3 linked regions of the Marinoscillum sp. 108 genome follow. The protein of the gene in region 1 binds, or shares a complex with, the protein of each later gene. Links are inferred from orthologs where the notes say so. Each region holds a gene or a part of one and is shown on either strand. Other genes may lie near its edges.

Region 1 (8,227 bases):
ACGTACCGAACAACCAGGGTCAGAACTGGGAGGAACTGATCACTGAGGCGCGAAAAAACATACTGAATAAGATCACAGCAACTCTGGGGGAAGACATTGCACCGCTCATCGAAGTGGAGGAAATACTGGACCCACGTACCATTGAGTCAAAAACCAGCTCAGCACTGGGCGCCCTGTATGGGAATAGCTCTAATAATCTTTTTGCTGCCTTCCTCAGACATGCCAACAAAAGCAGGCGGGTGAAGGGGCTTTACTTTTGTGGAGGCAGTGTGCACCCCGGTGGGGGAATTCCCATGAGTTTATCTTCAGCCAAACTGGTGGCTAAATATTTTCGCTAAGTACTGGTGATTCCGCTTTGACCTCCGGGCCTTCCGGGAAAAGTATCTTGTAGTTTTTAAAAATTGATAAGATGGTGGTGACGTAGGTGACGGGCTCTATGCCCCTGCAGTAGCCAAATTGCACCACAGGATCATTGAAATAATTACTGTTCGATTTTTTCAGCAGATACTCCTTCACATCCTCCCAAAGCTGGGGATTTCCGTCATATTTTTCGGTGAGTCTGATGGCATCCATCACATGACCATGACCCACATTGTAGGCCGCCAGGATAAATTTCACCCGCTCCAAAGGATCGATGATCACATCAGAAAAATAGGATTGAAGCCATTTGATGTGCTGAGTGCCGGCATAGAGGTTTTGGACAGGATCCTCGAGCATGGTCACATTATATTCTTCTGCGGTGGTCGGGAGGAGCTGTAGCAAGCCCACTGCACCAGCCCATGACTCGGCATTGGGGTCAAATCTTGATTCCTTATAAATCTGAGCCGCCAAAAGCCTCCAGTCCCACTCCAGTTCTGCGGCTGAGCGTTTGATTAAAGAATCATATGGAGAAAGTTTGCCTCCGCCCAGGGAATAGTATTCACTTTGAGTCCGCTTCAGAGAAGCCTTCCTGCTTTTGAAGTATTTATTGTAAATGGTATAATACTCAGAAGTTCTCCTCATTTCGATAATCCAGGCATTCAAAGCTGAAAGTAATTGGTCGCCATTTTTTCGAACCCCCCAGGCAATCTGTGTAGGGAAGCTCACGGCAGTCCTGATGTCCAGATTGGGATAGTAGGTGGAATTAACCAACGCTATGTCCTCTTCTGCCACGGTAAAGTCAATTTCGCCTTCTGCCACCTTTCGGATGATCGCCTCAGTCTCCACTTCAGGTGAGTCTTCGATAATGATGATGTCGTCCCCAATCTCGTTGGACAGGTTTTGTAGCCGATCAAAATAGGATGAATGATGCCGAACCACCACTTCTTTCCCTATGAGCTCAACCGGATTTCTAATGAGTTGCTTTTCGATTTCATGGAGTTTCATTTTTCGCCAATTATCTGGCTTACGCTGGATCAGGACCATCTTCACCAGGTTGTGATAATGGGTAAAGGCTATGCGCTTTTTTCTGTCTTTTGTTACCGTGAGGTTATAGGCCAGGACATCTCCTTCTCCAGCATTCAGCTTTCGGAAGCCCTCCTCCAGGCTTGGGGTCACGTTGATCCGAAGCTCCAACCCCTGAGATTTGGCAAAAGCCTTGAGGAGCTCATACTCATAGCCCATGGTATTGCCCCGATAAATGAAAAGCCCTGTGGAGCTATTGTCCATGATGGCCGTGATGTAGCCACGCTCTTTGATCTTATCCAGATCTAAGTCCACTACTTTTTCGGGAGGTTCGCTGTTGGGATCCTTTTCTTTCTTACTACTGCTGGATGTGGTACAAGCAGTCATCAGTAGCCAGAAAACCAGGCCAGTAACAAGAAAGCCAATCTTATGTATTTGATTTCTTTTCAATGTTCCCATTTAAATTGGAACAGAATATACAAGAAATCTGACGATTGCCCATCCCATTTCTCGACGGATGGGGGTTGTTTGCAGTTAGACTACCGCACTTAGTTCGAGTAACTTGTATGTGGCCTGCAGTATGGCTTCAGCGTCGTAGCCACACTCCTGATAGAGTTCGTCCTGCTCACCATGCTCCACAATGCGATCAGGAATTCCCAGTCGGATCACCTTTGCGTGGTAGTTATGATCAGCCATAAATTCCAATATGGCCGTGCCAAATCCTCCGGGCAAACACCCATCTTCTACGGTAATGACTTTCTTATTTTTCTCAAAAACCTGATGCAGCAGCGCTTCATCCAATGGCTTCACATAACGCATGTCATAATGAGACACCCGAATTCCCTGTTTCTCCAGCTCGTCACATGCTTTCAAAGCATAATTGCCAATATGACCAATGGTGAGAATGGCCACCTCTTCTCCGGCACGCAATAACCTGCCTTTACCGATTTCCAGTTGCTCCAGTGGGGTTCGCCATACCGGCATCACGCCCTGGCCTCTTGGATACCTGATGGTGAAAGGACCGTCTTTAAACTCACTGGCCGTGTACATCAGATTTCGGAGCTCCTGCTCATTCATAGGGGCAGCAACCACCATGTTTGGGATACAGCGCATATAAGCGAGATCATAAGCGCCATGATGGGTAGGACCATCAGCACCGGCAATACCTGCTCGATCAAGACAAAAAACCACGGGGAGCTTCTGAATAGCCACATCATGGATCACCTGATCATAGGCGCGCTGCATAAATGAGCTGTAGATATTACAAAAAGGAACCATCCCCTGAGTAGCCAGTCCTGCTGAAAAAGTAACTGCATGCTGCTCCGCAATGCCCACATCAAATGCACGATCAGGCATGGCGTCCATCATGATATTGAGGGAAGAGCCGGAGGGCATGGCGGGTGTAATACCCATTACCTTGTTGTTCTGCTCGGCCAGCTCTACCATGGTATGCCCAAATACGTCCTGGTACTTCGGTGGTTTGGGCTCTGTGACTACTGTTTTTCGTATTTCTCCGGTGATTTTATCAAATTTCCCCGGGGCGTGCCATTTGGTCTGGTCTTGTTCTGCCAGTTTGAAACCCTTCCCCTTCACTGTTACACAGTGTAAAATCTTGGGGCCGGGAATGTCCTTCAAATCCCGCAATACATGAACGAGGTGGTTGATGTCATGACCATCCACCGGGCCAAAATACCTTAAGTTCAAGGACTCAAAGAGGTTACTTTGCTTCAGCAGCAAGGACTTGATGCTGTTCTCAATGTTCCCAACAATCTCACGGGCATTGGGTCCAAACTTGCTGATTTTTCCAAGCACCTTCCACACATCATCCCTGATCTTATTGTAGGTAGGTGAGGTAGTAATGTCTGTTAAATAATCCTTCAGTGCACCCACATTCGGATCTATGGACATGCAATTATCATTGAGAATAATCAAGAGGTTTTTATTAGAATCTCCGGCGTGATTCATGGCCTCAAATGCCATCCCTCCGGTCATCGCTCCATCACCAATGACTGCTATGTGGTGCTTTTCCTTCTCCCCTTTATAGTCTGACCCAAACGCCATACCCAAAGCGGCAGAAATGGAGGTGGAAGAGTGGCCCACCCCAAAGGTGTCATACTCACTTTCGGATCTTTTAGGGAAACCTGAAAGGCCATTGTAAAGTCTGTTGGTATGAAAATCTTTTCTTCGTCCGGTCAATATTTTGTGGCCATAAGCCTGATGACCCACATCCCACACGAGCTGATCCACCGGTGTATTAAATACGTAGTGGAGTGCCACAGTGAGCTCTACCACTCCCAAACTAGCCCCAAAATGCCCACCATACACCGAGACATGATCTACGATGTACTCACGAAGCTCTTCGGCCACCTGAGCCAGTTGAGTCTCGTCTAATTTCTTAAGGTCGTTGGGATTGTCGATTTCCGCTAAAAGCTTTCCGGGCCTAATCTCCATATAGTAATCTTTTGGGGTGATTCATGAACGACTTTCAATTCTAATTGTTTAGCGGCAAGACAATTATGAATCAAATATTCCACAAATCTAAACTATTTTGAGATTTCCTATTAGTGCCAGAAGTAGTAGCTTTGGCCTACTGTGAGCGATTTCCAAAATTCCAATACTTACGAGATCAAACTTCCTCTCTTTGAGGGGCCATTTGACCTGTTGCTCTTTTTCATTGAACGGGACGAGTTGGACATCTATGATATTCCCATCGCTAAGGTGACCAGTGATTTTCTGGATTACCTCCATCAGCTGGAAACGATGAATGTGGAGGTGGCCAGCGAATTCATACTGGTGGCTGCCACACTGATGCGTATCAAAGCCAAGATGTTACTTCCCAGACCGGTATTGGATGAAGAAGGAAACGAAATAGACCCCCGAGAGGAGTTGGTGAAGCACCTGCTGGAATACAAAAAATACAAATCGGTGATTCAGGAGCTCAACAGCCTGGAAAGCAATCGCCTGGATAGGGAACAAAGGGGAAATCTGCTCAAAGAAATCAAAAAGCTCTCTCAGTCCATTGATGTGGAAGCCGAGATGCAGGATCTGGATCTTTACAAGCTGATGAAGGTTTTCCAGAAGGTGCTGAAGCGGTATGAATTTGATCAAAGCAGGCCTACACATCAGGTGGTACAGTACCCTTACACCATTTCGACGCAGAAGGATTATCTGATCCAGCGGCTACACAGCAGCCCGAATCATCGCATCTCCTTCAGCTCCTTGGTGGAAGAAAAGCCCGAAAAAATTCTGGTGATCTACAACTTCCTCGCCATCCTCGAGCTCCTCCAGCTGGGCACCATCACCCTTCACATTGGCGAAGGATTCAATAACTTCTGGGTAGAAAAACTGGAAGAAGAAAAAATCCCGGACTGATCAGCCCGGGATTTCATTTTCAATCAATACTTTCTTGCTAGTTAATTAAAACTTCTCCAGGCCTGAGAAGAAAAACGAACCCTCAATCTCTGCGTTCTCGTCAGAGTCAGATCCGTGGATAGCATTGGCCTCAATAGAAGTAGCAAATATTTTTCTGATGGTTCCTTCCGCAGCATCTGCTGGATTAGTCGCACCAATCAATTTTCTGAAATCTTCCACTGCATTGTCCTTTTCCAGAATCATAGCCACGATGGGCCCAGAGGACATATAAGTGACCAGGTCATTGTAAAAAGGTCGCTCTTTGTGTACTGCATAAAATTGTCCTGCTCTGCCTGCAGATAAGTGAGTCAGTTTCATTGCTTTGATACCAAAGCCTGCTTCTTCAATCATTTTGGTGATCGCACCGGTATTTCCTGATCCGTATGCATCGGGTTTGATCATTGTGAAGGTCCTTGTTCCTGCCATTTAATTGGTTTTTTTGAGTCTTTTACTAAACGGCTGCAAAAATAACATTTATCCTATTCACTATCACCTTACCAGCCATTTTGTATTTACTTGATTTATTGTGAGTTTTGCGATTCACTTACAGCCAAGGTGAGGCAAGAATTGTTAATGAAGGAATTAAGCGCTTTAAAAGCATTACTATCCACCCCCAAGAAAATAATTATAACCACCCACGCTAATCCTGACGCTGATGCCTTGGGCTCTTCTCTGGGATTATACCATTTTCTTAAAAACCGTGGGCACGAGGCACTTGTGGTCACCCCTACGGATTATCCTGACTTCCTGCACTGGATGGAGGGCAATGATGAGGTGGTGGTGTATGGTGAGAAAAACCATCAGCAGGTTGCTGAACTGTTCGAGCAGGCAGATCTGATCTGCTGCCTGGATTTTTCCGGACTCAACAGGATCAAGAAGCTGGGCGAAATGGTAGGCTCCTCCAAAGCTAAGAAGTTGCTGGTGGACCATCACCTGAACCCTGAGCAGTTCGCAGATTATGAACTTTGGGACAACAAAGCCGCAGCTACTGCGGAGCTGATCTACGACCTTATTCTGCTTCTGGATGGTAAAGAAGAGATTAATTTGGCCATAGCCGAGGCCTTGTATGCGGGCATCATGACCGACACAGGTTCGTTCAAGCACGGCTCCACCTCCGCAAAAATCCACCGCACCGTGGCTGAGCTGATGGAGATTGGCGCTGATGTGAATAAAATAAGCCGACTCATTTATGATACCAATTCATTGAATCGACTGAGATTCATTGGTTATGCGCTAATGGAAAAGTTGGTGGTGAATGTTGAATATCAGGTGGCCTACTTTGTGATCAGTGCCGAAGAGCACGAGCGATTTCACTTGAAAAGCGGAGACACCGAAGGCTTGGTCAATTATGCCCTTTCGATCAATGGCATTGTGGTGGCGGCCATCATCATGGAAAAAGGTGGTGAAGTCAAAATGTCATTCAGATCAGTAGGCGACTATGCTGTGAACGATATTGCCTCTGAGTACTTTAGCGGAGGTGGTCACAAAAATGCCGCTGGCGGCATTTCTGATTTAGGACTAGAGGAAACTGTAGAAAAATTTAAATCGCTGATTCCAAAATTTCAGCAAACCCATAACCAAAAAACAAAATGAAAAACATCTGGATATTGATCTTTCCGCTGCTGGTATTTTCCTGCAACAAAAACAATGATTTTACAACAGAAACCGGAGTGGAAGTATCCTGCCTGGTGAAGGGTGACGGCCTTGGCGCCCAAAAAGATTCTATTGTGGTTTTATACCTGAAAATAGTGGGAGCTGATGGTGAAGTACTTACCGAAACCACTCCTGAAAAACCATTGGCTTTGGCCTTTGACCCGGAAATGAAAGCCGGCAACCTGCAGGAGGTACTGAAAGAAATGGAAGTGGGTGATAGCGTGTTTTTCACTACAACGGCCAAAAATCTATTCGAAGAAACTTATCAGACACAGCTACCTCCGGATATGGACTCTGCTGCAGTGATGAGCATCAATATGAAATTTCATGCCCAAATGAGCCAGGAAGATTACCGTGCTTACGTGCAGGAAATGACTGAAAAGCAGCGTGCCAAAGAATCAGTGATTCTTGAAGAAAAGCTTGTTTCTGATGGCGAAACCATCGATGCCTATCTCGAAGAAAATGGCATTGATGCCATCACTACTGAGTCTGGTCTGAGGTACGTCATTACTCAGGAAGGTACCGGAGCAACTGCGCAGCCAGGTGACGAGGTGACTGTTCACTACGCTGGTCGTTTATTTAGCGGAGAGCCTTTTGACAGCTCTATCGAGCGTGGCCAGCCATTCAAATTCAATATTGGTCAGGGACGTGTGATCCCGGGATGGGACGAAGGTATCGCCTATATCAAAGCTGGTGGAAAAGCTACATTGTATATCCCCAGCCCACTTGGTTATGGCAGCAGAGGCGCCGGTCCTACCATTCAGCCATACAGTATTCTTGTTTTTGACGTTGAGGTATTAGAAGTTGGTCAAAACCAGTAACCTGCACTGATTAAAGCATAACCACATAACTTTACCAAAGGGGCAGGCTGATTTTAAAAAGCGAGAAATGAAAAACATAAAAGGTCAAGTAATAGCGGTAATGATGATCATTACCGCTTCCCTTTACTCCTGCAGGCAGGACACAATCGTCACCAGCGTAGATCCGGATGTTCAGCTCAAAGCTGACTTGAAGGTGATGGAAGCCTATGTAAACGCCAAGGGATATACCGATGTGGACACTACCGAGTCAGGAGTATGGTATGTGGTACTCGACTCAGGCAATGGAGCCGGAATCAATCACAACGACATTGTTTCGTTTTTTATAGCAGGCCGACTGACCGACGGTTTTCTGTTTGCCACCAACATTGATACCGTGGATATCAATAATGGTACTTACGACGAAGACCTTACTTACAACCCGATCATCTATACCTACACGGCTGACGGCTGGAACATTCCGGAGATCATCACCAACTTCTATAGCTATGAGCGCGGATACCGCGAGGGGCTTTCCAAAGTGTTGGGTATTTTGAAAGTAGGTGGTCGTGCGCAAATTATCATTCCATCCGGGCTGGCCTATTCCACCAATCCTCCATTTGGCCTGGGCATCCCGCGAAATGCCGTTTTGGTGTTTGACATCTACCCGAGTTATGTGCGGTGAAGGACATGAAAATCTACTTTGCCACCCACAATACCAACAAACTAAGAGAGCTAAGAGCACTCATTCCTGAAAATCTGGAGCTATTGGGTCTGGATGACCTGGGCCTGCAGGAAGAAATCCCCGAAACCGCAGATACCATAGAAGGCAACTCTGCCATGAAGACCCGGTATGTATTTGAGAAGCATGGAGTGGCCTGCTTCGGCGATGATACCGGCCTGGAGGTGGAGGCGCTGGGTGGTGCGCCTGGTGTGTACTCCGCCAGATATGCTGGCCCGGACAATGACAGCCAGGCCAATAT
Region 2 (7,289 bases), on another replicon or contig:
ATGCCGTAGGGGGCGTATCGGTGATCGGAGAAGGTGGCTCTGCCAAAATCCAAATGAACCTCCAGCCGCTATTGGTTGGCGCTAACCTCACACTAAAAGAAATACTTTTTGAGTCGAATTCTGATCAGCTCAATGAAGTCTCCTTTGCGGAACTGGAGCGGGTAGTAGAGCTCATGAAGCAAAACCCCGGGATGAAAGTGGAAATAGCCGCACATACCGATGATGTGGGCTCGGCCGCTTATAACGCCGCCTTGTCCAACAGAAGGGCTCAGAGTGCCGTGAAGTTTCTGATAGAAAAGAATATCCCCAGCGATCGGTTTGTTGCCAAGGGCTATGGCGAAAGCCAGCCCATAGTGCCTAACGATACTGAGGAAAACAAAGCTCAAAACAGACGTTTAGTATTGAAAATCCTAGCCATATAATGAGAATGACCATGAAGAAATTAGCATTCATCCTCTTCCTAGCAGGTGCCACCCTTCCGGGGCTTTCACAAAAACTGGAGAAATATGAAGAAGTACTCCCCAGAATACTTGCCCTGCCACCCAGTGGTGCACTGGCTCAGCTAAAAATCTATCTGGCCGAACAACCAGACAACTCAAGTATCTACCTCCAGATGGCTGTGATTTACGAGAAAAGATACAGGGAGAGTGATCCCATCAAGGACTTTGCCTATAAAGTAGGCAATGCCCGGGAGGCACTTAAGGCCTACCAGCGTACGGAACAGTTTATCAGTGAAAAAGAGGTGCGCAAGAATCAGGAGTACTTTTTCAACTTTGGCAAGCTCGATGACAAAGGGAGAGTCACCGTGGGTTTTGACACCATCAGTAACCATATGGCCAGGGTAAAAGTGGAACTTCAGTCCTTTATAGACAATGTGCCACTCATCTATGATAAGTTTACCCGAAGCTTTAGTAGTTATGACCGGGCGCACAAAGCTTTTACCGGAATTTTAGGTAAATATCCCACCTTCAAAGACCTATACCTCCTCTATGATGCTGAGGTAGACAAGACCTTTGGAGATATCAAAAAAGATTACCTCGAGTGTCTACAGTACTGGGAGGAATACAAAGCCGCCACGGCCAGTTTTGATGTGGGGTATAATCAGACCATGACAGCCAAGCCCATCAAGGTCTATCGTCTGGATGGTTTAGAATCCAAAATCAACTTTCTGCAACCAAAAATTCAGGTTTGGGACTATGCCTCGTGGGTAGACACCACACGGGAGATTATTCATGCAGAAATAGACAAGCTCAGAGAAGACCTGATGGCTGAAAACCTCAGACTCAACAAACGAATCGAAGAGGCTAAACCTGACTTTATCAGGGAGGAATTTGAGCCCCTCAAAGTATCCAAAGAAGTGCTTTTTACCCTCAGGAAATACGACCTCTCCTCGGTGATCGAGCCCATCTTTATCTTCAAAGAAAAAAAGCATGACCTCATCTACCAGCAGCTGCTCAGCGAAAAACTCGGGGCGGACACGGAAGTGGATGTAGAGCGCAAGCTCTATCTCTACGGCCAAATGGTGAACAGAATTAAAGAAGCAGATAGTGTGCTCAGCGACATCAGAAGGACCAATACCGCTGCCTCTTTGAGTAAATACTCCGACTTTATCAAGACCAACTACAATGGTCCTTCGGGAATTACTCAGCTCATCACTACCGAGCGCCAAAACAATAAAAATGATGTGAGCAACTATGTGGCCAATATCCAAAACGAGCTCTATACCATACTCAAGACGGATTCGGTGATCAAGAAAGTGAAGTACAAAAAATTGGACATCCCACTTTTCAGAAGCGTCCCGGTGGATAATGATCTTCTTACCGCGGCCCCTATCACCTCTCATCGCATAGAGAACTTTGATGGGTCCGCCTTTATAGCGGGAATCTTCAAGAACACAAAGGAAAATAAAACACAGGCCTTTGTGGCAGGCATCACCAAAGAGCAGACTGTAGGCTGGTACAATGACTATCTGTTAAAAATTGACAGTTCTGCCGGGTTTGATGCCAACACCCGAATAGGAGCCATCCAAAGCGTGCCCGGAGGACTGGCCGTGATCCTGAACGGCGTGGATACCAGCGGCACCCGGATCAACCACTTGCTGATGCTGGATGAGAAGGGAGTGATCACACACAGCCGAAGACTTATTCTCAATCAATTCCCGAGGACTATTTCTTACAATGAGCGTACCAACACCCTTTTTGTAACCTATAAAGGGAATGACTATCTGGACGACCCGTTGGTCGAATCCGAGATGATCATGGCCAACTACAGCATCTATGGAGATCTGCAATGGCAGCAGCGAATGTCCTACAAAGGGGACATCACTGATGTGGTGAGTGTGGATCAGGCCTATATCATCGTGGGCAACTACAACGAGATCAAGGGACTAGATGGACGTGTGAACAGAGCAGGAAAAAACAACACCGACACAAAAGCTTTTGCTGTGAAAATCAATTTGGCGGGAGAGCTATTGGACCTGAAGACCATCGACTATTCGTCATCTTACTTTGCCAACAAAACTTATAAAGTGAGTGATGACTGTATCAACTTCTTTGGGTCAATGGGCGCGTATACCAAAACGGTCATGCTCGATTCGAGACCCGAAAGCGCCGTGCATGTCATCATGAATAAAGATCTGGAAATACTGGCCTCTACCCTGAAATAAGGGTAGAGCCTTTTTATTTTCTTCCTCCGGAGAGGTTTTTGAGCTGAACCACCTCTCTGGGGTCAAGGTGGCGATATTTGCCACGGGTGAGGTTCTTTTTGGTCAATGTACCAAACATTACCCGATCCAGCTTCACCACTTTATAGCCCTTGTGTTCGAAGATTCTCCTCACTATACGGTTTTTGCCAATGTGGATTTCTATACCCAGGACCATGCGATCATCAGTAACCACGGCCATCTCATCCGGCACCGCCAGTCCATCCTCCAGCTTCACACCTTTCAGGATATCATCAAAATCCTGATTGGTGATCGGTTTGTCCAGGGTCACCTGATAAATCTTCTTGATTTTATAAGACGGGTGAGTGAGCTTTTTGGCCAGATCACCGTCATTGGTAAATAGCAGTAACCCTGTAGTGGCCCGGTCGAGCCTTCCTACAGGATAGATTCTCTCATCACAGGCTCCTTTGAGCAGGCTCATCACGGTTTTTCTGTCGTGTGTATCGGTGACAGTGGTGATGTAATCATTAGGCTTATTCAGCAAAATGTACTGGAGTTTTTCTGTCTTCAGGGTTTTGCCTCCGTACACCACCTTGTCTGTAGACAGCACCTTTCGGCCCAGTTCGGTCACTACTTCACCATTCACCTTCACTTTGCCATCGGCTATGAGCTGATCTGCCTCCCGTCGTGAGCATACGCCCGCGTTGGCTATATACTTATTCAGTCGTATCTCCACTGGTGCGGAGCCTAATTCCTTCTTGACTGGCCCTCCTGTCTTTGGCTTAATTGGCTTTTTCCCTTTCATGCTTCTTCTTCCTTCCCTATAGTGTTTTCCTCCTGCACAAAATCCTTCGGTGTGGGCAGGTCCCTGAGTGAGTTAATACCGAAGTAGTCCATAAACTTATTGTTGGTGCCATAGAGCATCGGACGACCTATAGTCTCTGCCTTGCCTTTGATTTCGATGAGCTCCTTTTCCAGCAATTTATTGACCGCATAATCGCAGTTTACTCCACGGATTTGTTCAATTTCCGTCTTGGTGACTGGCTGCTTATACGCAATGATGGCGAGTGTTTCCATGGCTGAGTTGGAGAGTCGCCGCTTCGATTGTTGCTTAAGCAAAATACTGATACTTGCCTGATAGGCCGGTTTGGTCAAAAACTGATATCCACCGCCACTTTGCACCAAACCAAAGGAAAACTGCTCATCTTCATATTTTTCACTAAGTTTTGCGATCCCCCCACTAATGTCCTCCATAGGCACATCCGCCTCGAACATTTCCTTCAGACAAGACTGAATCTCATCTTCTGTGATTGGTTTTGGGGAGCAAAAGACCAGTGCCTCAATATGATTGGCGAGGTAGTCCATTACTTCTTCACATTCAGCTTAGCCTCTATCGAATGCATGGTGTGTGGCACCGCTCTCAATCGCTCTTTGCTGATGAGCTTACCAGTATCCACACAAACCCCGTAGGTGCCGTTTTTGATTCTGATCAACGCATTTTCAAGGTTATTAATAAACTTCTGCTGCCGTCCGGCCAATGTACTCAATTGCTCTTTCTCTGCAGTATCCGCCCCATCCTCCAGGGTCTTCACAGCACCGTGGGTCGCATCCGTACCCTCATCGGTATCTCGTGTCAAAGAACCCTTCAAAATGTTCAGTTCTTCTCTCGCTTTTGCCAGCTTCTGATGAATCAACTCTTCGAATTCCTTTAATTCGTCCTCTGAATATTTCGTCTTCTCAGCCATATCTTCAATTCTGTTTATTTTACCTAAAAATAAGCGCTAAAGTAACACAACCCAAGTAGATAAAAAATTATGAACTCCCTCGTGAATCGCAAACTGAACTTATTTCTACTGATCGTAGTAGCCTGTCTTTCTGGATGTAACACCACACCTGCTGAAAACACTCCCAATGAGCCCGTTGAACGTAAAATTGCAGTTGTCATTCATGGAGGTGCTGGCACTGTGAGTAGAGAAAACATGGATTCTGTAACAGAAGTGGCCTATCGGGCCAAGCTCGACGAGGCGCTTCAGGCCGCCTATACCATTCTGGAAGATGGAGGATCAAGTTGTGACGCCATTCAGGCCGCCATTGTGATGATGGAAAATTCTCCACTCTTCAATGCCGGCGTAGGAGCAGTCTTCACCGCCACCGGAGAAAATGAACTTGATGCAAGTATCATGCGTGGGGAAGACCTGAATGCCGGTGCTGTAGCCGGTGTAAAAACCGTCAAAAACCCCATTCTAGCGGCCTATCAGGTCATGATCAATTCACCTCACGTGATGCTGGCCCGCGAAGGAGCGGAACAGTTTGCCAAAGAGCGTGGATTGGAACTGGTGGATCCCAGCTATTTCAGTACAGATCCACGCAAGGCACAACTGGAAAAGGCTATCAAAAAAGTAGAAAAGGAGTATGGAACTGTTGGTGCCGTGGCTGTAGACCGGCAGGGAAATATCTGCGCGGCAACATCCACCGGCGGTATGACCAACAAAAAATGGGGCCGCATTGGGGACTCTCCCGTCATAGGAGCCGGCACCTATGCCAATAACAACACCTGCGGATTTTCCGGCACAGGACATGGAGAATATTATATCCGCACTGCCGCAGCGCACGACGTGTCGGCACTGATGGAATATAAAAACTTATCTGTGGAGGAAGCCGCTCAAACGGTGATGGACAAGATCACCAAAATGGACGCTCTGGGTGGCATGATCGCTATGGACAGGTTTGGTAATGTAGCCATGCCCTTCAACACCAGCGGCATGTACAGAGGATACCGAAAAGAAGGGGAAATGGCCGTGATCAAAATATTCCAGGGGGAGTAGTCCCTATCCTTAAATCTAACCAGACGGGCCGATTTCAGTTATACACTTATGCCTAAAATCATTTCGTTTAATGCAAAAAGAATTCTCATTATTTTAGGCATTCTGGTGCTCCTGAGTGGCATTGCTTTTTTAGTGGAGGCTATCGCCAAAAGGGAACTCCCTAAGCTACTGGGCGAGCAGGTTACTTATGAAAGTGTAACGCTGAGCATCCTGAACGGAGAGATCACCTTCACAAAACCCAGGGTGCAGGTAGACAGTGCGGAGAATCACGCTAACCTCAACATTCGGTCTGAGGCCCGTCAAATCTCAATTCATGGATTTAGTCTTTGGAACCTTCTACTCAGTCAAAAAATCAAAGTCAAAAAATTAAACATAGACAGTCTTTTACTCGGGATCGTGCTGCCCACCCTCCAGGCTTCCAAGACGGAGAAAAAGGAAATCAACCTCTTTGTGCGAGACCTTTTTAACCGGATAGAGGTGGAGCATTTCGAGATCAGCTCGGGTACTTTGGTGGTCCAGAAAAAAGGGAGCTATGATACCCTTTTGGCTATGAAAAAGATACATCTGTCAGCGTTTGGCGTTTTTGTAGACACTAGCACCGTCCATAATATCTTCCCGCTTGATTTTGATCAGTCTGAAACGAAAGTGAGCAAGCTCTATGTCAAGGCTGGTGAGGACTATACCCTGTCAGCGGATAATCTTCATATCCTTGACACCTCATTTTCTATTGAAAATATCCACCTAAAGCCTGTAGACTCCAGGTCCTCTTTTGTGCAGAAGCACCCCTATGAGAAAGTTCGGGTTGAGCTGCTTGCTCAAAAACTGTCGGCAGAAAAACTACTTTGGGACTTTATGGAAGACAGAACACTCAAGGTGCGTGCTGAAAGCACCCTGCTTGAGGCCCTTCAAATCAATGTCTTTAAGGACAAAACCCCACCGGCACCACAGCCAGAGACCAAACCCCTGCTGGCCGGATTACTAAGAGACCTCCCGTTCATTTTCACCCTGGATACTCTCCGCCTCAGAAACAGCTATATTCAATATGAGCAACTCCCAGTAGTATTCCCCCGTGCCGGAAAACTCTACTTTGATAAGGTTTATATGTCGGGATATCACCTGACCAATGACCCTGAAGAAATCCAAAAGGAGCCCATCACCATTCTGGATATTCAATCTGATTTTATGGGCAAAGGCGCACTCAAAACAACCATCTTATTGGATATGGGTTCAAACCGTCAGGAGTTTTCTGTCTCGGGAACACTCGGTGCCATGCCCATCACTTTTATCAATCAGACACTTGCCCCTCTCACAGGGGTGGAGGCTTCGGGGCAGCTCCATGGCATGGCTTTCGATTTTCGAGGTGACGAGTATTCGGCCAAGGGAAAGATGATCATGGAGTATTCAGACCTCAAGGTCAAAGTCTATGACCAAAACAGGGACAAGGTTTGGTTGAAAAGCATCTTTGGCAACATGATCCTTAACAGCAACAACCACCCGGACGACACCATGGGCTATCAGGAGGGTGAAATCTATTTTGTCAGGTATCAAAACAAAGGATTCTTCAATATGCTCTGGAATAGCCTCAGGGTAGCCCTAATGGACGTAACCATGCCATTCTATACCAATCCCGATTATTCAACCACAACTGCGGCCCCCAAATATCTACTTGATGACTAAAGAAGAACCACTGACATAAAAACTCCTTGCGGGAGAAAGAGTGTTCTTCTAAATTGGGCGTTCATTATTTAAATCATAAAGCATTCATCTATGAGAAAAGTTTTATACCTGATCGTACTCTTGTC
Region 3 (8,535 bases), on another replicon or contig:
AAGATGAAAGTAAAGAACCAAAATCCTGCCAATACGGCACCAATGATAATGAGGGTAGTAACTGGCATAAGTAAGGTGCGTAGTGGTTTGGTACGAATGTAGGCTTTAGCCAGCTTAGTTTGTGGGTTACGCTGGTAAATATTATATCATTCTCAGGTGACCTTCAGCAAGTATAGAATCTGAGTGATGATGACTTTAGTTTTTGATTACGCAAAACACATCACGCAAGTCCCAAATTCACTTTAGCAATGAATTTGCACAAAGCGCAAACCATCTCCCTTGTATAGTATGAAAATACAGCCCTGAACTATAAAACACCCTATCTTTGCAGCTTTCACATTGATATGAAGTTTGAAGACTACCGCATCGGGGATGCACTCAAAAGAAGTATAAAGGAGCTCGGTTATAAAAAACCCACTGATATTCAGTTCAGGACCATTCCCGCGGTGCTGAAAGGAGAGGACGTACTGGCCATCGCCCAGACGGGAACTGGTAAGACCGCTGCATTTGCCATACCGGTCATCAGCATGATTGACGAGCGCAAGTCCAGCAAACGTTCTGAGCGGGTGAGTTGTCTCGTCATGGCACCTACTCATGAGCTTGCACTTCAGATCACGAGTGCCTTTGATACTTTAGGCAAATTCACGAAGGTAAAAACACTTTGTGTCCATGGAGGAGTAGAGCAGGAGCCCCAAATAGCCAAACTGGGCAAAGGGGTAGATGTGGTCGTGGCCACTCCGGGCAGGATGTTCGACCTGGTGAGTCAGGGAGCGTTGGTGCTCAAAGATGTGGACACATTGATCCTGGATGAAGCCGATCATATGCTTGATCTGGGCTTTATCAAAGACATACGAGACCTCATGAAGCATCTGCCAAAGAAACGACAGACGTTGTTTTTCTCGGCGACTATCAATCCTGAGATCAAGAAATTGGCCTATTCATTGGTAACCAATGCCATACGCATACAAGTCTCCCCTAAAGACCCTGTAGCGAAGAACATTGAGCATGCTGTAGGTTTTATTGAAATGGACGACAAGCGCTTCTTTCTGGAGGGGTTTATCAATAACCATCCTGAGAGTAAAATGCTGGTTTTTGTGCGAACCAAAGTGCGTGCAGAGCGCGTAAAGAAAGCCCTGGAACGAGTGGGGTTGGAGTCGGACACCATTCACAGTGATAAAGAGCAAAAGGAGCGGGATCAGACCATGAAAAAGTTTCGAAGTGGAGAACTAAAGGTGCTGCTCGCCACGGATATCTCTGCCAGGGGTATTGATATTCCTAATGTGGAGTTTGTGGTAAACTATGATCTCCCTGAGTCATCTGAAAACTACGTACACAGAGTAGGGCGAACCGGACGTGGTACCCAAAAGGGACAAGCCATTTCCTTTTGTAGTGCAGAGGAGAAAGCCTTGCTGAAGGAAATCGAAGAGAACCTTGGCAAACCGATCCAACGGATTGAGATTACCAAAGGGGAGTATCAAAACACGATGGATTTTTCGAAGGAAAACGCTTACGATGTGCAATCCCTCATCAGAGAAGCTGAGGCATTTGAGCAGAACCGGAAGAAAAAGAAGAAAAACAAACGATAAAAAAACCGCTCCATGAAATGGAGCGGCTCATTTATAAATGCTGAATTAGCCTTTTTTGGCTTTCTTTTCTCGCTTCTCAGCTTTCTTCTCTTTTGGAGTTTTGGCCGGTTCCTTTTTTACGCTCTTCTTGGCGTCTTGAGATTTGGACATGGTCGTGTTTTTAAAGTTCAAGGTCCCGTCATTTTCCGGGCGAATGCAATAACGACATTTTTGATATTTGGTTGAAGTGAATGACAGAATATTTCCACCAAAATCCTTCTTATCCCTCACAGATCACATCTATTTCCCTTCTCAAAGTTTTTGTCCTTTCCATAGCATCAAGTAACTCAACATCAATAGAGAGCTCTTTGGAGCCCATCACCGAACCTTGATGCTCCAGAGATGTGTCTATATTTTCCTGAAGATGTAAAAGCCTCAATTCATTACCTATTCGAATCATCCTCCAAAAGAAAGAGGCATCGGGGGGTGCAGGGATCAAAAAACCCTCATTGGGGAAATCCTTGAACCTCTTTCTGAAAACACTGCTAAACACCATCGCATAGCAGTATTCTATCAAATGATTACTGTGAAATGTCGACCTGAATTCGGGACGGACTTCTGCACTTTCAGCAAAGCAAACCTCGTGACTTGAGGGCTCGGGCGTGTAAATAAGGTCAAGTTGACGGGCAACCAAATTACCCAATGCACTATCACGCTGAGCATGTAGGTTCTCATGGGGCACGTGACCGTGCAGAAGTCCTCCCAGCTGTTGACGAATGGTGGCTCTCATCGGATCACCCGGATCAAGCCAATCGATTTCAGAAGAGTATCCCCAAGATGCTTTCATGCATCAAAGATAACCTGTTGGCTATAAAGCGCTTTATGCCAACTCCCTCAAATCCACTGGCACTACTCTGGATACACCTTGCTCTATCATGGTGATTCCGTAGATCACATCGGTGCTGGCCATGGTTCGCTTGTTGTGGGTGACAATAATGAACTGCGAATCTTTTGAGAACTCGCGAATAATTTGGTTGAATTTATCAATGTTGGCATCATCCAATGGCGCATCCACCTCATCGAAAATACAGAAGGGTGCAGGCTTCAGCAGATAAATGGCAAAAAGGAGTGAGGTGGCTGTAAGTGTTTTCTCACCTCCTGAGAGCTGATTGATGGTGAGAGGACGTTTGCCTTTCGGCTTGGCCATGATCTCAATGGAAGATTCCAGAGGATTATCCGGATCTGTCAGTTTAAGTTCGCAATCATCCTCTTCCGTGAAAAGGGTACGGAAGACCTTGATGAAATTGTCTCTGATCTTATTGAAAGCATCCAGAAAGGTGACCCGGGCCACCTCATCAATTTCACCAATGGTGGTGAGCAGTGATTCTTTGGCTTTGATCAGGTCTTCTTTTTGTTCGGAAATAAAGTCATGACGGGTTTTGATCTCTTCATAGGCCTCCATGGCCATCGGGTTGATGGGCCCCATGTTTTCCAAACGGTTCTTCATTTTATCCACCCGGTCTCTGAGATCTTCCAGTGGCTGATTGAGCAGCTCCTCATTATCAAAGAGTTCCACCTGCTTCATGTCCAGGTTGAATTCCACCGAGAGGCGATCTTTGATTGAGTTCAGCTGGATCTTGGTTTCATTGAGCTTATTCTGCCACTCCATCAGTACCTGATCCGCAGATTCGCGCATGCGCTGAATTTCACGTACATTTTTCTCAGCCTCATCTATGGCATTGCGCACAGCATAGTAGTCTTTTTCAGCTTCATTGACTCCCATCTCAATGGACTCCTTTTCTTCGTACATGGCCACCAGGTCGTCATCGCTCTCTTCGGATTTTTTCACCAGTTCATTCAGATCCTGGGTAGCTTTTTGTAGCTCCTCAGTGTTTTGCTCTATTCTGGCCGAACTACTGACGAAGGTTTCATCTTTGTGACTAATCTCCTGAGTGATACTATTCACCTTATTTTGCTGGCGGTGATAGAGAACATTCTCCTCATTGTAAGCAGAAGACTTCTGAGCCAGCAGTTCATTCAATTCGTTGAGCTCCTCACGCTTATTGACCACCTGCATTTCCAGCTCCGAGAGAATGCCCGCGGACTGGTCAAACTCCGGCCTGAGGGCGTCTATTTCACTGCCAAGGGTCTCTATGCGCTCTTCTATATCTTCCCGCTTGGTCTCATTGGAGTTCAGCAAATTGCTGTACTGCTCTTGCTTGGTCTGGATAGACACAAAGGTTTCATTGATTCGGTTGATTTCCACCTGAAGTTCCTCCAATAGGCTTGTCTGAGTCGATTTTTTTAGTTGCTCCAGCTCATTGAGATTTTCATTGAGGTTAGATTTGGCCTGTTCCTGTTTCTTAGTCAGGATTTTGATTTCTGCGGCTAATTTCTCCAGATTTTTAGCCCTTCCAATTCGCTTTCCTTCGAAGAGTCCGACGGAGCCTCCGGACATGGAAAACTTCCTTTTGGTGATCTTTCCACTCTTGTCTACAAAAACGACATCATCATCTTCTGTTGATGGAGCTTCATTTTCATAGATGTATACATTGTCCAGCAGATGAGCGATTAATTTGCGGTACTTCTCATCATACTCCACCACCTCCGTTGCAGGGCGGGTATTGGCAAAAATGTGTGCCGAGTTGGCGTGGTATTTCTCCAGCTGATCCAACACGAAAAAATGAGCCCTTCCTCTGGATGAGTCGCTCAGCAGGTTGACAGCTTTGAGTGCATCTTCCCGGGTCTCCACCACATAGTAGTTCATATATGGCTCCAGGAAATTTTCGATACTGATCCTGTATTCTTCAGGACAGGCAATGACATCCGAAAGGAGAGGTGCGTTTTTCCATTGGTTGCTCTTTTTGAGAAACTTGATGGCTTCCGGAAATCCCTCCAGGCTATCTACCAGGGACTTGGTAAGATTATATTCGTTTTGTCTCGAGTCCAGCTTCCGGTTGACCTGTGTGAGTTCCTCACGTATCAGATCGATCCGCTGCTGATTGGATTCTATCTTGTCTTTCAGGGCTGTTTCCTTGGCTTTCAAAGCCTGAAACTCCTCCGTTTTAGCTACTTTCTCTTTCTGGATTTCAGCCAACTTCTGATCAAAGTCCTTCAAACTTTCACTTTGGATGGAAGAATCTTCCCGGGACCGGTTGAGTTCACTTTGTAGTGACTTTATCTGCACTTCCTTGATTTCCAGGTCTTTTCCTACCTGATAAACCTGCTCGCGCTTGGTGTTGTATTGTTGATTGTACTCATTCAGGATTTCCTGAGCTTCCTGAGTTTTGGCTTTTTGTGCATCATAGTCGGCCTGGAGCTGCTCTAGTTTATTGCCTATGTCAGAAAGGATCTGACGCGCCTGATCACTTTCTTTATCCAAACTTTTGAGGGAGAACGCTGCCCGTTCATTGCTTAGCTTATCCTGCGAGAGCTGCTCTTGTAGTTTTTCTATCTTATCCTGAAGATACCGCTGCCGCTCATTCTTGATTTTCTTCTCACTCTCATAATTTCTGATTTTACCCACGTGTTCATTGAGCGTCTTCTGCCTGGAGGACAGAAGCTTTTCTTTCCCAATCAATTCGGCCTTGGTTTTCTCTAAGTTGGCCTCTTTCTCCAGTAGCTGGGTGTTCAGTGAGTTCTTCCGGTCGGACTCTTGAGTGATTCGCTTTTCTATACTTTCAAATACCGCATTCTGATCTCCGATAGATTTCTTCGCAAGGGCGATGCTGTACTGCTTATATTCCTCTTTTATTTCATAGTACTTCTTAGCCTGGCGAGCCTGCTTTTCCAGTGATTTGAGGTTCTTATCGATTTCGAAAAGCAAATCTTCTACACGATCCAGGTCGGCATCAGTGTCCTGAAGCTTACGCATGGTTTCCTTTTTCCTGATCTTAAACTTGGAAATGCCAGCCGCCTCTTCAAAAAGACTCCTTCTGGAATTGTCTTTATCATTCAGGAGGTCGTCTACCATTTTTAGCTCAATGATGGCATAGGTGTTAGAGGCGATCCCTGTGTCCAGAAAGAGGTTGGTAATGTCCTTTAACCGGCAAGGCACGTTGTTGAGCAGGTATTCACTTTCTCCCGAGCGGAAGTAGCGTCTTGTGATCGTGACGTTGGAGTACTCGGTGGGGATCAGGTTTTTGGTGTTATTGAAGGTGAGCGAAACTTCTGCCAGCTGGGTAGCTTTCCTCGCTTTGGTGCCGTTGAAGATCACATTCTCCATTTTGTCAGACCGAAGGACACGTGTTTTCTGCTCGCCAAGCACCCATCTGATCGAATCCACCACATTCGACTTGCCACATCCATTGGGTCCTACGATGCCTGTAATGCCCTCATCAAAATTAATGGTAACTTTATCAGCAAAACTCTTGAATCCCTTTATTTCTAAACGTGTTAATTGCATGAAGTGCTTGTGATGTTAAGCTCGAATGAAGCTAACAAATTTAGAATTAATTTTATATTTTACGACGTATATGGATGATATTCAATTCTGGCTTTATCTGGCATTTGCTGCGATATATTTCATCACCCGAATGATGAAAAAGAAGAACGCCCCCGAACCCACTCAAAGTGCTGAAGAGGAATCGGAACACCCTGAACGACGCACCAGGCCTGTTTCTTTTGAGGATCTCCTGAAGGAGTTTACAGAGGGCAAACAAGAGCCGGAACCTGAAGCACCTCAGCCTGTAGAGGCTCGGCAGTTGGTCAAGGAGCGGGAGTGGGTGGCTCAGCAAAAACCAAAGGAGTTTGAAGAAGGCCGCACACGCCGATTTGCCGATGAGGAGAGTAGGCGCGTCTATGAGGAATCCATCCGATTGGCAGAAGGTTCTGATCTGGAGTTTAAACGTGATGAGCATTTTAAATCTAAAATGCAACGTCAGCAGGATGAGGGTGACCAACAATCTTTGGGTGCTGACATTAAATCCATGCTGCAGGATGCTGATTCAGCTAAGAAAGCGGTCATTCTGAGTGAGATACTCAATCGGAAATATTAAAAGAGAAAGTTAAAATCCCCAAATAAAAAAGCCCTTCAGGATATTCCTGAAGGGCTTTTGCCTTTATGACCGTTTGGTTACCGGCATATAATCTCTTTCGTTTTCCCCGACATATACTTGTCTTGGTCTTCCGATAGGTTCTTTGTTTTCCCGCATTTCCTTCCACTGTGCAATCCAACCAGGGAGACGTCCCAGGGCGAACATCACGGTGAACATCTCTGCTGGTATTCCCAGCGCTCTGTAGATGATACCAGAGTAGAAGTCAACGTTAGGGTACAGCTTTCTATCCACGAAGTACTGATCTTCCAGGGCTTCTCTTTCCAGACCTTTGGCGATATCCAATACCGGATCATTAACACCCAATTTCTCCAACACATCATCAGCCGCCTTCTTGATGATTTTGGCACGAGGATCAAAGTTTTTATATACCCTGTGACCAAATCCCATCAGACGGAAAGGATCGTCTTTATCTTTGGCCTTAGCCATCCATTTCTTAGTATCTCCGCCATCTGCCTTGATGGCTTCCAGCATTTCAATTACTGCAGTGTTAGCACCACCATGAAGTGGACCCCAGAGTGCATTGATACCCGCTGAAAGCGAAGCATAAAGGCTGGCCTGAGAGCTTCCCACAATACGAACAGTAGAAGCAGAGCAGTTTTGCTCATGATCCGCATGTAGAATCAGTAATTTATCCAAAGCTTTTACCACCACAGGATCTACGCTGTATTCTTCAGTAGGTAAGCCAAACATCATCTTCATGAAGTTGGCACAATAGTCAAGTCTGTTATCCGGATAAACCACCGGATGACCCATTTGATTTTTGTAAGACCATGCAGCGAAAGTCGGCATCTTGGCGATGATTCTGATGATGCTCAAGTTCACATCATCACCTGATCTGTTCGGATCAAGGCTTTGAGGATAAAAAGCAGTCAGAGAAGTTACCAGAGAGGAGAGCACTCCCATCGGGTGAGCCGTAGAAGGGAAGCCATCCAATAGTTTCTTAATGTCCTCATGCACCAGTGTATGGTTGGTGATTTGAGATTTAAAGGCCTCAAACTGAGAAGCTTCAGGCAGGTTGCCATAGATCAATAAATACGCTACCTCAAGGAAAGTAGATTTCTCCGCCAGCTGCTCGATGGGGTATCCACGATACCTCAGGATTCCTTTCTCACCATCCAGGAAAGTAATAGCACTTTTCGTGGATCCGGTGTTTTTGAAACCCGGGTCAATGGTAATGACACCTGACTGTCCTCTTAGTTGACTAATATCAATTGCTTTTTCCTTCTCGGTTCCTTCAATAAGAGGCAGCTCATAACTTTTACCATCTACTTTGATTTCGGCTGTATTCGACATCTGCTTGCGTGTTTATTAATTGCTAGAATTTACTCTAAAATAATTATTTATCCTCATTTAACCCCTGGAGGCACTTTCTGTTTGGCGAAAATTAATTCCCGCCTAAAATTAATGGAAGACCTTCTTTTCCACTACCAATCACGATAACTTTTGAGTTGGGAGATGTAGAAATATCAATGGTGGCCTCAATGCCTCTCATTTTCAATAGTTCATCCGTCAAACTACTATTGATAATCTTGTTGGCAACCGCCTCTCCTTCAGCAGCAATTCGCTTTCGCTCAGCTTCACTTTTTTCTTTATCCAACCTAAACTGATAGGCGAGAGCTTCCTGTTCCTGAGTTAGTTTATTTTCGATGGCTAATCTGATTTGCTCCGGAAGCTTGATAGACCTGATGAGCAATGCCCTCATTTCGATGTTATTGCCAGGCGCACCCAGAATGGCATCTGTCTCAGTTTTTATAGAACCCTCTACCTCCGGTCTTTTGGTGGAGTAAATTTCTTCGGCAGTGTATCTACCCATCACCTGTCTTACAGTAGAGCGTACTTCAGGGATGACCAGTCTACGTATATAATCCAATCTAAAAGTCTCATAAATCTCTCCTATGCTGTCGTATACCGGG

What was found. The genes of interacting proteins can lie anywhere in the genome.
Region 2: GV030_RS16375 (region 1) and scpB share a complex: the UniProt entries of both Bacillus subtilis proteins name them as parts of the cohesin-like complex. The link is inferred for Marinoscillum sp. 108 from one-to-one orthologs.
Region 3: the proteins of GV030_RS16375 (region 1) and smc are in contact, whole or in part, in a crystal structure (PDB 3ZGX), measured with the Bacillus subtilis proteins. The link is inferred for Marinoscillum sp. 108 from one-to-one orthologs.

The regions. Positions count from the first base shown.
Region 1 is NZ_LR734812.1:153,776-162,002, reverse strand. What follows is about bases 2,869-5,865. They hold GV030_RS16375 (ScpA family protein), read left to right. Parts: upstream 2,869-3,975; coding sequence 3,976-4,755; downstream 4,756-5,865. Other genes in these bases: GV030_RS16365 (bifunctional oligoribonuclease/PAP phosphatase NrnA), read left to right, coding at 5,368-5,865; GV030_RS16370 (nucleoside-diphosphate kinase), read right to left, coding at 4,801-5,220; dxs (1-deoxy-D-xylulose-5-phosphate synthase), read right to left, coding at 2,869-3,834. Outside these bases: 1-hydroxycarotenoid 3,4-desaturase CrtD, read left to right, coding at 1-338; GV030_RS16385 (transporter substrate-binding domain-containing protein), read right to left, coding at 322-1,833; more of dxs, read right to left, coding at 1,918-2,868; more of GV030_RS16365, read left to right, coding at 5,866-6,387; GV030_RS16360 (FKBP-type peptidyl-prolyl cis-trans isomerase), read left to right, coding at 6,384-7,268; GV030_RS16355 (FKBP-type peptidyl-prolyl cis-trans isomerase), read left to right, coding at 7,336-7,929; rdgB (RdgB/HAM1 family non-canonical purine NTP pyrophosphatase), read left to right, coding at 7,935-8,227. UniProt on the Bacillus subtilis protein: Participates in chromosomal partition during cell division. May act via the formation of a condensin-like complex containing Smc and ScpB that pull DNA away from mid-cell into both cell halves.
Region 2 is NZ_LR734819.1:143,728-151,016, reverse strand. Bases 2,246-5,087 are described here. They hold scpB (SMC-Scp complex subunit ScpB), read right to left. Parts: upstream 4,028-5,087; coding sequence 3,464-4,027; downstream 2,246-3,463. Other genes in these bases: GV030_RS21225 (isoaspartyl peptidase/L-asparaginase family protein), read left to right, coding at 4,477-5,087; GV030_RS21230 (TraR/DksA C4-type zinc finger protein), read right to left, coding at 4,027-4,407; GV030_RS21240 (pseudouridine synthase), read right to left, coding at 2,679-3,467; GV030_RS21245 (hypothetical protein), read left to right, coding at 2,246-2,665. In the rest of the region: GV030_RS21250 (OmpA family protein), read left to right, coding at 1-422; more of GV030_RS21245, read left to right, coding at 434-2,245; more of GV030_RS21225, read left to right, coding at 5,088-5,487; GV030_RS21220 (hypothetical protein), read left to right, coding at 5,536-7,164; GV030_RS21215 (M28 family peptidase), read left to right, coding at 7,255-7,289. UniProt on the Bacillus subtilis protein: Participates in chromosomal partition during cell division. May act via the formation of a condensin-like complex containing Smc and ScpA that pull DNA away from mid-cell into both cell halves.
Region 3 is NZ_LR734808.1:880,735-889,269, reverse strand. What follows is about bases 2,246-6,333. They hold smc (chromosome segregation protein SMC), read right to left. Parts: upstream 5,971-6,333; coding sequence 2,446-5,970; downstream 2,246-2,445. Other genes in these bases: GV030_RS03580 (hypothetical protein), read left to right, coding at 6,041-6,333; GV030_RS03590 (type ISP restriction/modification enzyme), read right to left, coding at 2,246-2,412. Also shown: flotillin-like protein FloA, read right to left, coding at 1-68; GV030_RS03600 (DEAD/DEAH box helicase), read left to right, coding at 345-1,586; more of GV030_RS03590, read right to left, coding at 1,846-2,245; more of GV030_RS03580, read left to right, coding at 6,334-6,562; GV030_RS03575 (citrate synthase), read right to left, coding at 6,626-7,915; GV030_RS03570 (prohibitin family protein), read right to left, coding at 8,007-8,535. UniProt on the Bacillus subtilis protein: Required for chromosome condensation and partitioning.